2 linked regions of the Prochlorococcus marinus str. MIT 1013 genome follow. The main gene of each other region encodes a partner of the protein of the gene in region 2 in a complex. Links are inferred from orthologs where the notes say so. Each region holds a gene or a part of one and is shown on either strand. Other genes may lie near its edges.

What was found. Proteins that work in one complex are often made in the same cells at the same time.
Region 1: the proteins of secA (region 2) and secY are in contact, whole or in part, in a crystal structure (PDB 3DIN), measured with the Thermotoga maritima proteins. The link is inferred for Prochlorococcus marinus str. MIT 1013 from one-to-one orthologs. Residues at the interface, in WP_004082002.1 of Thermotoga maritima: Glu261, Ala262, Arg263, Lys300, Ala301, Arg302, Thr303, Ile304, Ile305, Leu323, Tyr324, Asp325, Pro326, Val329, Ser330, Tyr333, Ile336, Lys340, Phe345, Val349, Glu363, Phe364, Tyr374, Ser375, Gly376, Gly377, Glu393, Ile395, Thr482, Ser483; in WP_004081795.1 of Thermotoga maritima: Glu108, Gly109, Glu110, Glu111, Ala236, Glu237, Arg238, Arg239, Ile240, Thr241, Ile242, Gln243, Tyr244, Ala245, Arg246, Arg247, Val248, Thr249, Gly250, Arg251, Arg252, Val253, Tyr254, Gly256, Ala257, Ser258, Thr259, Tyr260, Leu261, Pro262.

The regions. Positions count from the first base shown.
Region 1 is NZ_CP114778.1:1,215,063-1,218,642, reverse strand. What follows is about bases 43-3,002. They hold secY (preprotein translocase subunit SecY), read left to right. Parts: upstream 43-842; coding sequence 843-2,162; downstream 2,163-3,002. Other genes in these bases: rpmJ (50S ribosomal protein L36), read left to right, coding at 2,777-2,893; O5633_RS07250 (adenylate kinase), read left to right, coding at 2,184-2,732; rplO (50S ribosomal protein L15), read left to right, coding at 330-782; rpsE (30S ribosomal protein S5), read left to right, coding at 43-324. Outside these bases: more of rpsE, read left to right, coding at 1-42; rpsM (30S ribosomal protein S13), read left to right, coding at 3,007-3,372; rpsK (30S ribosomal protein S11), read left to right, coding at 3,436-3,580. UniProt on the Escherichia coli protein: The central subunit of the protein translocation channel SecYEG. Consists of two halves formed by TMs 1-5 and 6-10.
Region 2 is NZ_CP114778.1:1,313,047-1,321,816, reverse strand. What follows is about bases 2,631-6,026. They hold secA (preprotein translocase subunit SecA), read left to right. Parts: upstream 2,631-2,991; coding sequence 2,992-5,826; downstream 5,827-6,026. Other genes in these bases: O5633_RS07820 (ATP-binding cassette domain-containing protein), read left to right, coding at 5,849-6,026; gmd (GDP-mannose 4,6-dehydratase), read right to left, coding at 2,631-2,773. Also shown: O5633_RS07845 (ABC transporter transmembrane domain-containing protein), read right to left, coding at 1-496; O5633_RS07840 (peptidylprolyl isomerase), read right to left, coding at 501-1,232; O5633_RS07835 (DUF6447 family protein), read right to left, coding at 1,286-1,468; more of gmd, read right to left, coding at 1,724-2,630; more of O5633_RS07820, read left to right, coding at 6,027-7,222; O5633_RS07815 (ABC transporter permease), read left to right, coding at 7,212-7,991; cysE (serine O-acetyltransferase), read right to left, coding at 8,030-8,764. UniProt on the Escherichia coli protein: Required for protein export, interacts with the SecYEG preprotein conducting channel.

The DNA of each region.
Region 1 (3,580 bases), 100 kb from region 2 along the record:
CGTAAAGGTGTAGCTGATGGAAAAAAACATTTGGTTCGTGTCCCTCTAACGAGAAACAACTCCATTCCAACTCTCTCTAATGGTAGAGATGGAGCAGCAAGTGTATTGATACGTCCTGCAGCTCCTGGTACGGGTGTAATTGCAGGGGGCTCAATTCGTACTGTTTTAGAATTGGCCGGAATAAAAAATGTACTTGCTAAGAGATTAGGTAGTAAGACCCCTCTTAATAATGCTCGTGCGGCAATGGTTGCATTAAGTGAGTTGAGAACTCATAAAGCCACAGCCAAAGAGCGTGGTATTTCACTTGAGCAGATTTATTCTTAAAAATCATGACTATTAAATTGGAATCCCTTCAATCAAATAAAGGATCTAGGCGTAAAAAAATGCGGAAAGGTCGTGGTATAGCTGCTGGACAAGGAGCTAGTTGCGGATTTGGAATGAGGGGGCAAAAATCCCGATCTGGAAGACCTACTCGGCCAGGATTTGAGGGTGGTCAAATGCCTTTATATAGGCGGGTACCAAAATTAAAACATTTCCCAATAGTTAATCAGAAAAGTTTTACTGTTCTCAACGTTTCCAGTTTGAATGAATTGAAAGCAGGAACTGTTGTTAATCTTGATTTATTGGTGAAAGAAGGTATTTTGACAAAGCCAAAAAATCCTCTCAAAATTCTCGGTAACGGTAAATTAGAAGTGAAATTGACTGTTCAAGCTGCAGCGTTTACAACATCGGCCAAAAAGAAAATTGAAGACGTTGGAGGGACATGTGAGTTATACACCTAATTTATTTTTTATTAAAAATTCTTTTTTATACATTAGCATTAAATAAATTCACATAATTCAATGTTAATTAGTCGTGGTCGAAATCCAAGTGCAGGTGAAGTAATTACTCAGCTTTTAAGTAACGAGGAACTTAGAGGAAGAGTTTTTACTACCTTGGGTTTATTATTAATTGTTCGATTGGGAATTTATATTCCTATGCCTGGAATAGATAGGGAGGCTTTTAAAACTTTTATTGATCAAGGCGGGCAACTAATTGGATTTCTTGATATTTTCACAGGCGGTGGTATTTCAACTTTGGGTATTTTTGCATTAGGTATTCTGCCATTCATTAATGCATCAATAATTATACAGTTGCTCACAGCTTCTTTACCTCAATTAGAAGACCTACAGAAAAACGAGGGGGAAGCAGGAAGAAGGAAGATTGCTCAAATCACTAGATATGTTGCTTTAGGGTGGGGATTAGTACAAAGTACAGTTTTTGCCTTAATTCTTAGACAATATTCAGTCGAAGGCCTTGGAGAAACTGAATTTGTTGTTCAAACATCTCTGGCATTAGTTACTGGATCGATGATAGTTATGTGGCTCAGTGAGATTATTACTGATAAAGGAATAGGCCAAGGAGCTTCTTTAGTTATTTTTTTGAATATTGTTGCAACTTTGCCTAAGGCACTTAGCTCTACTATTGAAAAAGCTCAGACTGGTGATCGAGCAGATGTTCTTGGAATAATAATTCTTTTGATAGTTTTTTTAATAACCATAGTAGGTATTATTTTTGTTCAAGAAGGCGCTAGAAGAATTCCTATCGTAAGTGCAAAAAGTCAAATGGGAGGAACAGCCCTCTTGCCAAGTAGACAAAGTTACCTTCCTCTTAAGTTGAATGCGGGAGGTGTCATGCCAATAATTTTTGCCTCTGCATTGATTTTTCTTCCAATAACAATTGCAAATTTCACTCAAAACCCCTTACTTATTAAGGCTGCTAGTTCACTGAATCCAGGTTCGTCTAATCCATGGCCATATGCAATAACCTTTTTTGCATTGATTTTGGGATTCGCTTATTTTTATGCTTCCTTAACAATTAATCCAATAGATATTGCGTCTAATTTAAAAAAAGGTGGTGTCGCAATCCCAGGTGTAAGGCCAGGAGGGTCTACTTCTAATTACCTTTCAGGTGTTCAAAACCGTCTAACTCTTCTAGGCGGATTGTTTCTTGGCTCAGTAGCAATTGTTCCTGCTGCAGTAGAGAGAGCAACTAATGTTCAAACTTTTCAAGGGCTTGGAGCCACTTCATTGTTAATTTTGGTAGGAGTTGCAATAGATACATCTAAGCAGGTTCAGACATATGTGATATCTCAAAGATATGAAGGATTAGTACGTCAATAAAATCTTTACTATGATTTTCATATGAAAAAGAAACTATTATTCCTTGGTCCACCTGGGGCAGGTAAAGGCACCCAAGCAAATCTTTTTTGCAAGAAATACGGATTAAATCATCTTTCAACTGGAGATTTGCTTAGAGATGAGGTTTCATCAGGATCTGTATTAGGACTTAAGGCTGCTGAGATTATGAATAAAGGAGAATTAGTAAGTGATGAATTAGTTTTATCAATTGTTGAGGGAAGATTGCTAAATATTAATGATGGTTGGTTGCTTGATGGTTTCCCTCGAAACGTTAATCAAGCTAATTCTCTAAAAATTCTTTTAGAAAAAATCAATCAACCTTTAGAAGGTGTGATTTTAATAAAAATTGCAGACGAATATTTAATTAAAAGACTTTTAGGAAGAGGAAGACAAGATGATAATGAACAAGTAATTGTTAACAGACTTCAAATATATAGAGATAAAACTTCTCCTCTTATTGATTTGTATAACAAACAAGGAATTCTTGAGGAGATAGAAGGTAATGCTGACATAGATGTTGTTTTTTCATCTATTGAGAAAGCTTTAGGCTGATGATGTAGTAAAGTTATAGTTTGGAAATAGGAGAGTCTCACCAAATGAAGGTTAGATCCTCAGTCAAAAAAATTAGTCCTGACGATCAGATCGTTAGGCGCAGAGGCCGGATCTATGTGATCAACAAGAAAAGGCCTCGAAACAAACAGCGTCAGGGCTGATTCCTGACTTCTTTTAGAAGCCCTTAACGATTAATTTTCTTCTCGTTAACTTCTTAAGCAATGTCATCATTAATTTTGATGATTTTAATTGTCCTCTTCGATTTTATTCCTAAGTGGCACGGATTTCAGGCATCGACATACCTCGCGAAAAGCGGGTAGAAGTTGCTCTTACATACATCTATGGTATCGGCTTAACCAGAGCTCAAAAAATCCTTGAAAAATCAGGAGTTAATCCTGATATTCGTGTAAAGGATTTAGACGATAGTGATGTTCAGAAGCTTAGAGCTGTTACTGAAGAATTCACACTTGAAGGAGATCTGAGGCGCCAAGAAGGAATGGCGTTGAAACGACTTCAAGATATAGGATGTGTACGTGGACGTAGGCATAGAATGAGTCTCCCTGTTCGTGGACAGCGAACTAGAACTAATGCTCGTACTCGTAGAGGAGCCAGGAAAACTGTTGCAGGAAGAAAGAAATAATTTCTTAAGTCTCCTGTTACCACTTGTTAATTTACTAAATCTTTTTAAATAAGGAACAGCCAAATGGCTACAACCTCAAAGAAATCCGGTTCTAAGAAATCAAAGCGCAACGTTCCAAATGGAGTTGTGCATATTCAAAGTACCTTCAATAACACCATTGTCTCAATTACTGACACTTCTGGTGAAGTCATTTCATGGTCATCAGCTG
Region 2 (8,770 bases):
TTATATTTGAGTTGGATTTGATTAAACTAAATATAATATCTTGGTTTATGCCAGATTTAAGGTATTCTATATTACATCTAGATAGGACTGAATAAATTTCAACAGAGTAAATTAATTTATTACACCAATCTCTAAATATTTGATCATTTTGATATATTTCTAGTATTAACTTGTCTGGAATAGCTATTGCGGTGACGTCTGAAACTGCGCTTACTTCCTCGCAAGGCTCAGCACGTAGTAGAGAAATAAGCCCAACTGTTGTTGGGCTTTTCAATTTATCTAATGTAATCAGATTTTCTTCATTTTGTATTAGTAACCTTGCTTCACCTTCAAGTAAAAAAAGTATTTTATTAGAAATAATCTGAGAGGTTGATAATACTTGACTGAAATCATATTGAAGTAATTCACTGTTTTCGTTTATTTTTTCAATTGACTCTTCATTGATGTTTTTAAAACCCTCAATCTCTCTAAGATTTATATCGTGTTTTTTTGTCATATTTTTATGTGATTGGAGTTTTTGTCGAAGAAAGTATCTCATTGAGCATAAGCTCTGTCTCTTCCTTTAACCACTTCTCAAAGAGTTCTATCGCCATGGCTTTCTTTGTTTCTTCGTCTAAGGTGGCTGGAAAATATTTTTCAAGTCTTATAATTAGGTAAAATCCATTTAGAAAAATTGGCTGAGCTAACTCGCCAGGCTCGAGAGATCTGAGTGTCTCACATACTTTTGGGTTTGCTTGGATTAAAGGGGCTGGGCCAATAATACCTTGCTTCATTTTCTCTGGCCCCTCAGAAAACTTGGAAGCCATATCACTGAATTCAGATTCTTTTTCGTTAATTTGAACCCATATTTCTCGGGCTTTATATTTCTCTCTCACTCTTATTAAACTATATATTACTGAATCAAGTTCTTCTTTTCTTTCTAAAAATCTGCTCTCAGCTCTACCACTAAATTTGTCTATTGAGTAAAGAGCTTTTTTATAAGAGATCTGTAATGTTTGGTTAAGTGTGTCTATTGTCAAAGAATTTTTCTCGAGAAATTTATCAAGAGATTCTTTGGTTGATAAATTATTACTTTTACAAAATCTAGTAAAAGCTCTTTCCTTTTGTATGTCTGAAAGTGAAACCTCCTTTATTGAATTTTCTAATATTTCTGCACTTATTAAATTTCTCAATAAACCATGTTTATTAAGTAAATCAATGCTTGCTTTATTCAAGCAAATAAGACTATTCATTTTTTATTAACGAACGCGATGTATTATTATAAAGATAATAATACATCCTGAAGCTAACTAATTGATTGCTTTAATGCATTAGTATAAGCCACTTCTGAAGTCTTGTAAACAGCAGTTTGAGCTTGAAGTCTGTTAAGTTCAGATCTTACAAATTGTAAACTTGCTAGATTAGCTTTGGAGTCTTCAGAAAGTTCATCTGTGTCGTACTCTGTTCCATCAATTGTAATTTTTGCCATTTTTAAAATTAAATAAGAAATCCTTAGCAAAACTATTCAATTGAGGAGATTACGTACAGATCGGATAGCCGTACTATAAGGTTAAATCATATGCAATTATTTATTTTTTAAAAATTTATCTTTTTAACTTTACTTTAAAATATTTAATTCATTTTTTCTACTTCTATTTCTATTTTTCTTTTCCAAATGTTTAGTATTAATCAAAATTTAAATGGAATTGCTTTTATTAATTTTTTTAATCATTAATATTAAAAATTAATTAGAATTTGTTTTCTTTAGATACAATTCAATTTGAGCTTGCTTCTTGTCTTCGATAATCATTTCTGAGATTAGTTCATCTAAAGTTATCTTGGGGGTCCAAGATAACTTTAGAAATGCTTTGCGAGGATCTCCGAGTAAAGTTTCAACTTCTGCTGGACGAAAATAATTAGAATTAATTCTAATTACGATTTCGCCGGTATCTAATCTTTTTCCAATTTCATTTATACCTTTGCCTTCCCATTGTATTCCACCCCAATTTAATTGTATAGCAGACAAATTGATAAATTCTCTTACACTGGCTTGTTGCCCAGTAGCAATTAGATAATCTTCAGGTTTATCTTGTTGCAGCATTCTCCATTGCATCTCTACATAATCTTTCGCATGTCCCCAATCTCGATATGAATCAAGATTTCCCATCTCTATATATTCTTGTAGCCCGGCGTCAATCCTAGTTAAGCCTTTAGTAATCTTTCTAGTAACAAATGTTTCTCCTCTTCTTGGAGATTCGTGATTAAATAGAACACCATTACATGCATATATTCCATAAGATTCTCTGTAGTTAATTGTTATCCAGTAAGCATATAATTTTGCTACACCATATGGACTTCTAGGATAAAAAGGAGTGTTTTCAGTTTGCGGACTTTCTACCACCTTTCCAAAAAGTTCAGAAGTACTAGCTTGATAAACTTTTGTTTTATCAATAAGATTTAGTACTCTTACTGATTCAAGCACTCTAAGTGGTCCTAATGCATCTGTTTGCGCTGTATATTCAGGAGATTGAAAACTAACAGCCACATCACTTTGTGCACCTAAATTGTAAATTTCATCAGGCCTAATTTCATCTATTATTCTTACAATATTAAGACTATCAGTTAGATCTCCATAATGTAATTTAATTTTATCTTCAATGTTTTTCACCCTTAATGTATTTGATACACTATTTCTTCTGACTATGCCATGAACAGTGTAACCTTTCTTTAATAATAATTCTGCAAGATAACTACCATCTTGTCCTGTAATGCCTGTTATTAGTGCCGTCTTCATGCGAAAAAGTTTAAATTTCCTATTTTTATTTTACATTATTATTGGTACTATATAAATTGATATTTATTTCTATTCGTTGGTTTTTAAATAATAGTCGTAATTCCTTAAATCGTTAACTCTTTAATAAATACTTTCTGAGTACGAATACTTTTACTTTACAACTTTCAAGTCAAAGAGAGTATATTGTATTGATTGGTATAATTGATCCCACAGCTTTAATGTTTAAGAACTTACTTGGTGATCCAAATGCTCGGAAAATCAAGCGTTACAACCCAATAGTTTCAGATATAAATATCCTAGAAGAGGACATAACTCGTCTTTCTGATGATGAGTTGAGAGCAAGAACGATAACTTTTCGAGAAAAATTTGGAAAAATTTCTTCTATAGAAGATGAAATTTCTCTAATGGAACAAATATTGCCGGAAGCATTTGCAGTTGTTAGAGAAGCCTCTTTAAGGGTTTTAGGAATGAGACATTTCGATGTGCAGCTTGTTGGTGGAATGGTTTTACATGAGGGTCAAATTGCAGAAATGAAAACTGGAGAGGGTAAAACATTAGTTGCAACACTTCCAAGTTATTTAAATGCATTAACGGGGAAGGGAGTTCATGTAGTGACTGTTAATGATTATTTGGCAAGAAGAGATTCTGAATGGATGGGACAAGTCCACCGTTTTCTTGGCCTAAGTGTGGGTTTAGTGCAGCAATCCATGTCACCATCGGAAAGAAAAAAAAATTATGACTGTGATATCACCTATGCAACGAATTCAGAGTTGGGCTTCGATTATTTGCGAGATAATATGGCAGCTGATAAATCCGAAATTGTTCAAAGAGATTTTCAATTTTGTGTGATCGATGAAGTTGATTCCATTTTGATAGATGAAGCTCGAACTCCTTTAATTATTTCGGGACAGGTAGAACGGCCGCAGGAAAAATATCAAACAGCAGCAGCAGTTGTAGAAAAATTACAAAGGTCACTAGATAGTAGTAAAGACGGGATTGATCCTGAAGGGGATTATGAAGTAGATGAGAAACAAAGGAGTTGTATTCTTACGGATGAAGGTTTCGCTAAAACTGAACAACTATTAAAAGTTACAGACTTATTTGATCCAAAAGATCCTTGGGCACATTACGTAACTAATGCACTAAAAGCTAAAGAGCTTTTTGTTAAAGATGTCAACTATATAGTTCGCAATGAGGAAGCGGTAATTGTTGATGAATTTACAGGGAGGGTAATGCCAGGAAGACGATGGAGTGATGGCCAACATCAAGCAATAGAGGCTAAAGAAAATCTGCCTATTCAACCTGAGACTCAAACGTTAGCTTCAATTACATATCAGAATTTCTTTCTTCTTTACCCAAAGCTGTCAGGTATGACAGGTACTGCGAAAACCGAAGAAGTGGAATTCGAAAAAACATATAAATTAGAGACAACTGTTATTCCTACTAATCGCAAAGTCTCAAGAGATGATTGGGTGGATCAAGTATTTAAAACTGAATCAGCAAAATGGAGAGCGGTAGCTAAGGAAACCGCTGAGATACATAAACAAGGACGACCAGTTCTTGTGGGTACAACAAGTGTTGAAAAGAGCGAGCTTCTAAGTACTCTTCTGTCAGAGCAACAAATAAAGCATAATTTATTAAATGCAAAACCTGAAAATGTTGAGAGAGAAGCTGAAATAGTCGCGCAAGCAGGACGATCAGGAGCAGTAACTATTGCTACAAATATGGCTGGAAGAGGAACAGATATTATTCTTGGAGGAAATAGCGACTACATGTCTAGATTGAAGATTAAAGAAATTCTTAGTTCTCGTTTGGTAAAACCTGAAGAAGGCCATAAACCCCCCATACCTCTTCAGAGAAATTCTGAATCAGTTGGATTTAAGGAAAATAATAATCAGGAATCTAAGAGTAAAAAAAAGATTCAATCTCTATCTTTAAAAAATATTTTTCCTGTCTTGTTGACTGATCAAACTGAACAAAAACTTGTTGCATTAGCCTCCAAGTTAGTTAAGGAATGGGGAGATAGAAGCTTAAGCTCCATAGAATTAGATGACTATATTGCTACAGCTGCTGAAAAAACACCTACTCAAGATAAAAACATAGAGAATTTGAGAAGTGCAATACAATTAATAAAAAAAGAATATGAAGAGGTACTTAGTCAAGAAGCAACTAATGTTCAAGCAGTTGGGGGACTTCATGTAATTGGCACTGAAAGACATGAATCAAGAAGGGTTGATAATCAATTAAGAGGTCGGGCTGGGCGTCAAGGTGATTTGGGCAGTACTCGATTCTTTCTATCACTAGAAGATAATCTCCTTCGTATATTCGGTGGAGATAGAGTTGCAGGTCTTATGAATGCATTTCGCGTAGAAGAAGATATGCCAATTGAGTCAGGAATGCTTACTCGGTCTTTAGAGGGTGCTCAAAAGAAAGTAGAAACATATTATTACGATATAAGAAAACAAATATTTGAGTATGATGAAGTAATGAATAATCAGAGAAAAGCTGTTTATTCAGAAAGAAGAAGAGTATTAGATGGTAGAGAATTGAAACTTCAAGTTATTGGATATGGTCAAAGAACAATGGAAGAAATAGTCGAGGCATATGTTAACGAAGATCTGCCACCCGAAGAATGGGATTTAAATAATTTAGTATCTAAAGTAAAAGAATTTGTTTATATATTAGAAGATCTTCAAACTAAAGATGTCCTTGGATTAAATAAAAATGAATTAAAGGATTTTTTGAAAGAGCAATTAAGAAATGCTTACGATTTTAAGGAAGCTAAAGTAGAACAAACTCATCCAGGAATAATGAGGCAAGCTGAGCGATTCTTTATACTTCAACAGTTAGATACTCTTTGGAGAGAGCATTTGCAATCTATGGATTCACTTCGTGAATCAGTTGGCTTACGAGGATATGGACAAAAAGATCCTTTAATCGAATACAAAAATGAAGGATATGATATGTTTTTAGACATGATGATAAATATGAGAAGGAATGTGATTTATTCTATGTTTATGTTTCAACCAGCCAAAAAGAAAGTAGAAGTATAAAATAAGAATTGAATTTAGTTATATGATTAAGGTTGGTTCGAATGATTTACAAAAACTATATATAGCCTATTTTGGAAGACCAGGAGATCCCTCAGGTATAAATTATTGGCTTTCACGCTGTAATGAATCATTTACTTTAAGACAAATATCTGATGAACTTTCAAGGCAAGATGAGTATACAAAATATATTGCTCATGATAAATCTTTTGAATTTAAGATTAATAAATTATATTCAAATTTATTTCATAGAAAAGCAGATTTTGATGGTTTGAATTATTGGATGGAGATGGTTAATAGACATGATTATAAAATTGCAGATATTGTATTTGAATTAGTTTCTTCAAGGCAAAAACCTTACTTAATTAATTTTGAACAAGAAAGAAAAGATTATCAAATATTGGAGAATAAGATTTTTGCTGCAGAATTATTTACAAAGCAAATTAGTAAAAGTATATCTTTAATTGATTTGTATCAACCCGATTCTATCTCACCTTGGCGATCAGGGAAATCATTCATTCGAGTATCTAATTTTCTAAATAATATTACCTATAAGAGAGTCTCTATTGATAAGGTAAAAAATATGATTTCTTTATTATCTAAAGCCTCAATAAGCAATCTTAATAATACTGCTATAGAAATTAAAAATATTTCTTTATCTATTCCTATCTATCATTTAGAAAATAGATCTTTAACCAAAAAACTTACAAAAAAAGTAATAAATATTACAGGTGGAGCATTGGATCAATCAAGGAATAGGACTAATATTATCGCTCTAAATAATATTAGTTTGACTATTATGAAAGGAGAGAGGGTAGGCTTGATTGGTCATAATGGGTCTGGAAAAAGTAGTTTCTTAAGGCTGATTTCGGGTATTTATTTGCCTACCAGTGGAAGTATTAGAGTGTTAGTTGATGTTTATCCTATGCTTCAAAAGACTTTTTTGACTAGTTCAGAACTTTCTGGAGTTGATGCGTGCAAAGCTCATTATTTACTCAAAAACCATAGCCTAGATGGATTTGAATCTTTTATAGATGAAATAGTAGATTTTTCAGGACTTGGTTCATATATCTCTTTACCTATAAAAACCTATAGTGAGGGTATGTCTGCAAGATTAATTTTTTCAATTCTCACTTCAAGTCCTCATGATTGTTTAGCTATAGATGAAGGCTTTGGTACTGGTGATGCTGATTTTTGTGATCGTGCTGAAGAGAGAATGAAGCAATTTATGGAATCAGCTGCAACTTTGTTTTTAGCTAGTCATTCTGAAGAACTTTTAAAACAGTTTTGTAATAGAGGAATTGTTTTTAGTCATGGTTCTATTGCATATGATGGTCCTTTAGATGCGGCTTTGAATTATTATCATACTCAAGACTATTATCGTCAAAATGTTATTTGATAATTTTAAATTTGCTTTTAAAACTAGGAAGGCATGGTGGTATACAGCAACTTCAAGATCAAGAGCAAGGTTTGCTAGAACCACCCTTGGAAGTTTTTGGTTAGGTTTTTCAAATCTATTATCTATAGGTACTTTAGGAATTGTTTATGGTACAGTTTTTTCAGTAGAAGATTTTAAGTCTTACTTTATATACTTAGGCTTTGGTTTGGTTATTTGGAATACAATCAGTGCATCAATTTCTAATTCACCTAATCTTTTTTCATATAATTCATCGAATATTAAGAATATGAATCTAAAGCCTATTTTTTATACTTTAGAAGAATGGTCTTTTCAATTACAAACTTTTGTTCAGTCTTTCATATTAGTTTTTTTTGTATTTCTTTTTTTAAAATTTTCATTGATAAGTAATGTATTAATATATTCATGGATACCATTTTTGAATTTATTTATTTTTATATATTGGTTCCCTGTAATAATTTGTCTAATTAGCGTTCGATTTACAGATTTTGCACAGTTGGTTCCTATAGTACTTCAGTTGGTTTTTTTGATTTCACCAATACTTTATAGGAAAGAAAGCTTAGGAGCTTTAGAGTGGATTACAAATTTAAACTTTATTTATCAGATTTTAGATCCTCTTAGAGATAGTATTATTAATGGCTCTATAAATTATCAAAATTCAATCTTACTTTTACTATTTAATTTGATAGGACTATTTTGTACGATTAGGTTACTCAATTTTGAGAGTAAAAGATTACCTTTCTTACTTTAAATAGGATTTTAAGCTTATCAATGAATCGATTTTCTCAGTTAATCATCTCCAATGAATTCTATAATTTCTTTATCTCTTAAGTTCTGTGACTCCCCAATAATTATATCTTCTTTTTTTCTATTGGTTTGAATATTAATCACTAAATCTTGAAGTCCCATAATATCACTTTCTAATTGATCAATTCTTTCCATAAGATTTCTAAGAACGTTTGCTTCTGTATCTGGCAGTGCAGAATGAGCTAAGGGATTTATTTTGGCACCACTCTGATGAACTATCCTTCCAGGTATTCCAACAACAGTGCTATTTGCCTCCACATTTTTTACTACTACTGAACCAGCCCCGATTCTTGTATTAGTTCCTACGCAAATTCCTCCAAGGACTTTAGCTCCTGCACCTACAACTACATTTGCTTCAAGAGTTGGGTGTCTCTTGCCACTTTCTTTTCCAGTGCCGCCCAAAGTGACTCCTTGATATAGCAAGCATCGATCACCTATTTCACTTGTTTCTCCAATAACCACACCCATTCCGTGATCAATAAAAACACCTTTACCGATCTGGGCACCTGGATGAATTTCTACACCAGTCAAAAATCTAGTGAAGTGACTGAGTAACCTTGGAAGAAGAGGGAGATTGTATTTCCAAAGTTTATGGCTGATTCTATGTATTGATAAAGCTTGAAAGCCCGGATAGCAGAATAATATTTCCCAAACACCTCTTGCGGCTGGATCTCTTTCTTTTATTATTGCGAAATCGGATCTTAGTGATCTAAACATTGATTT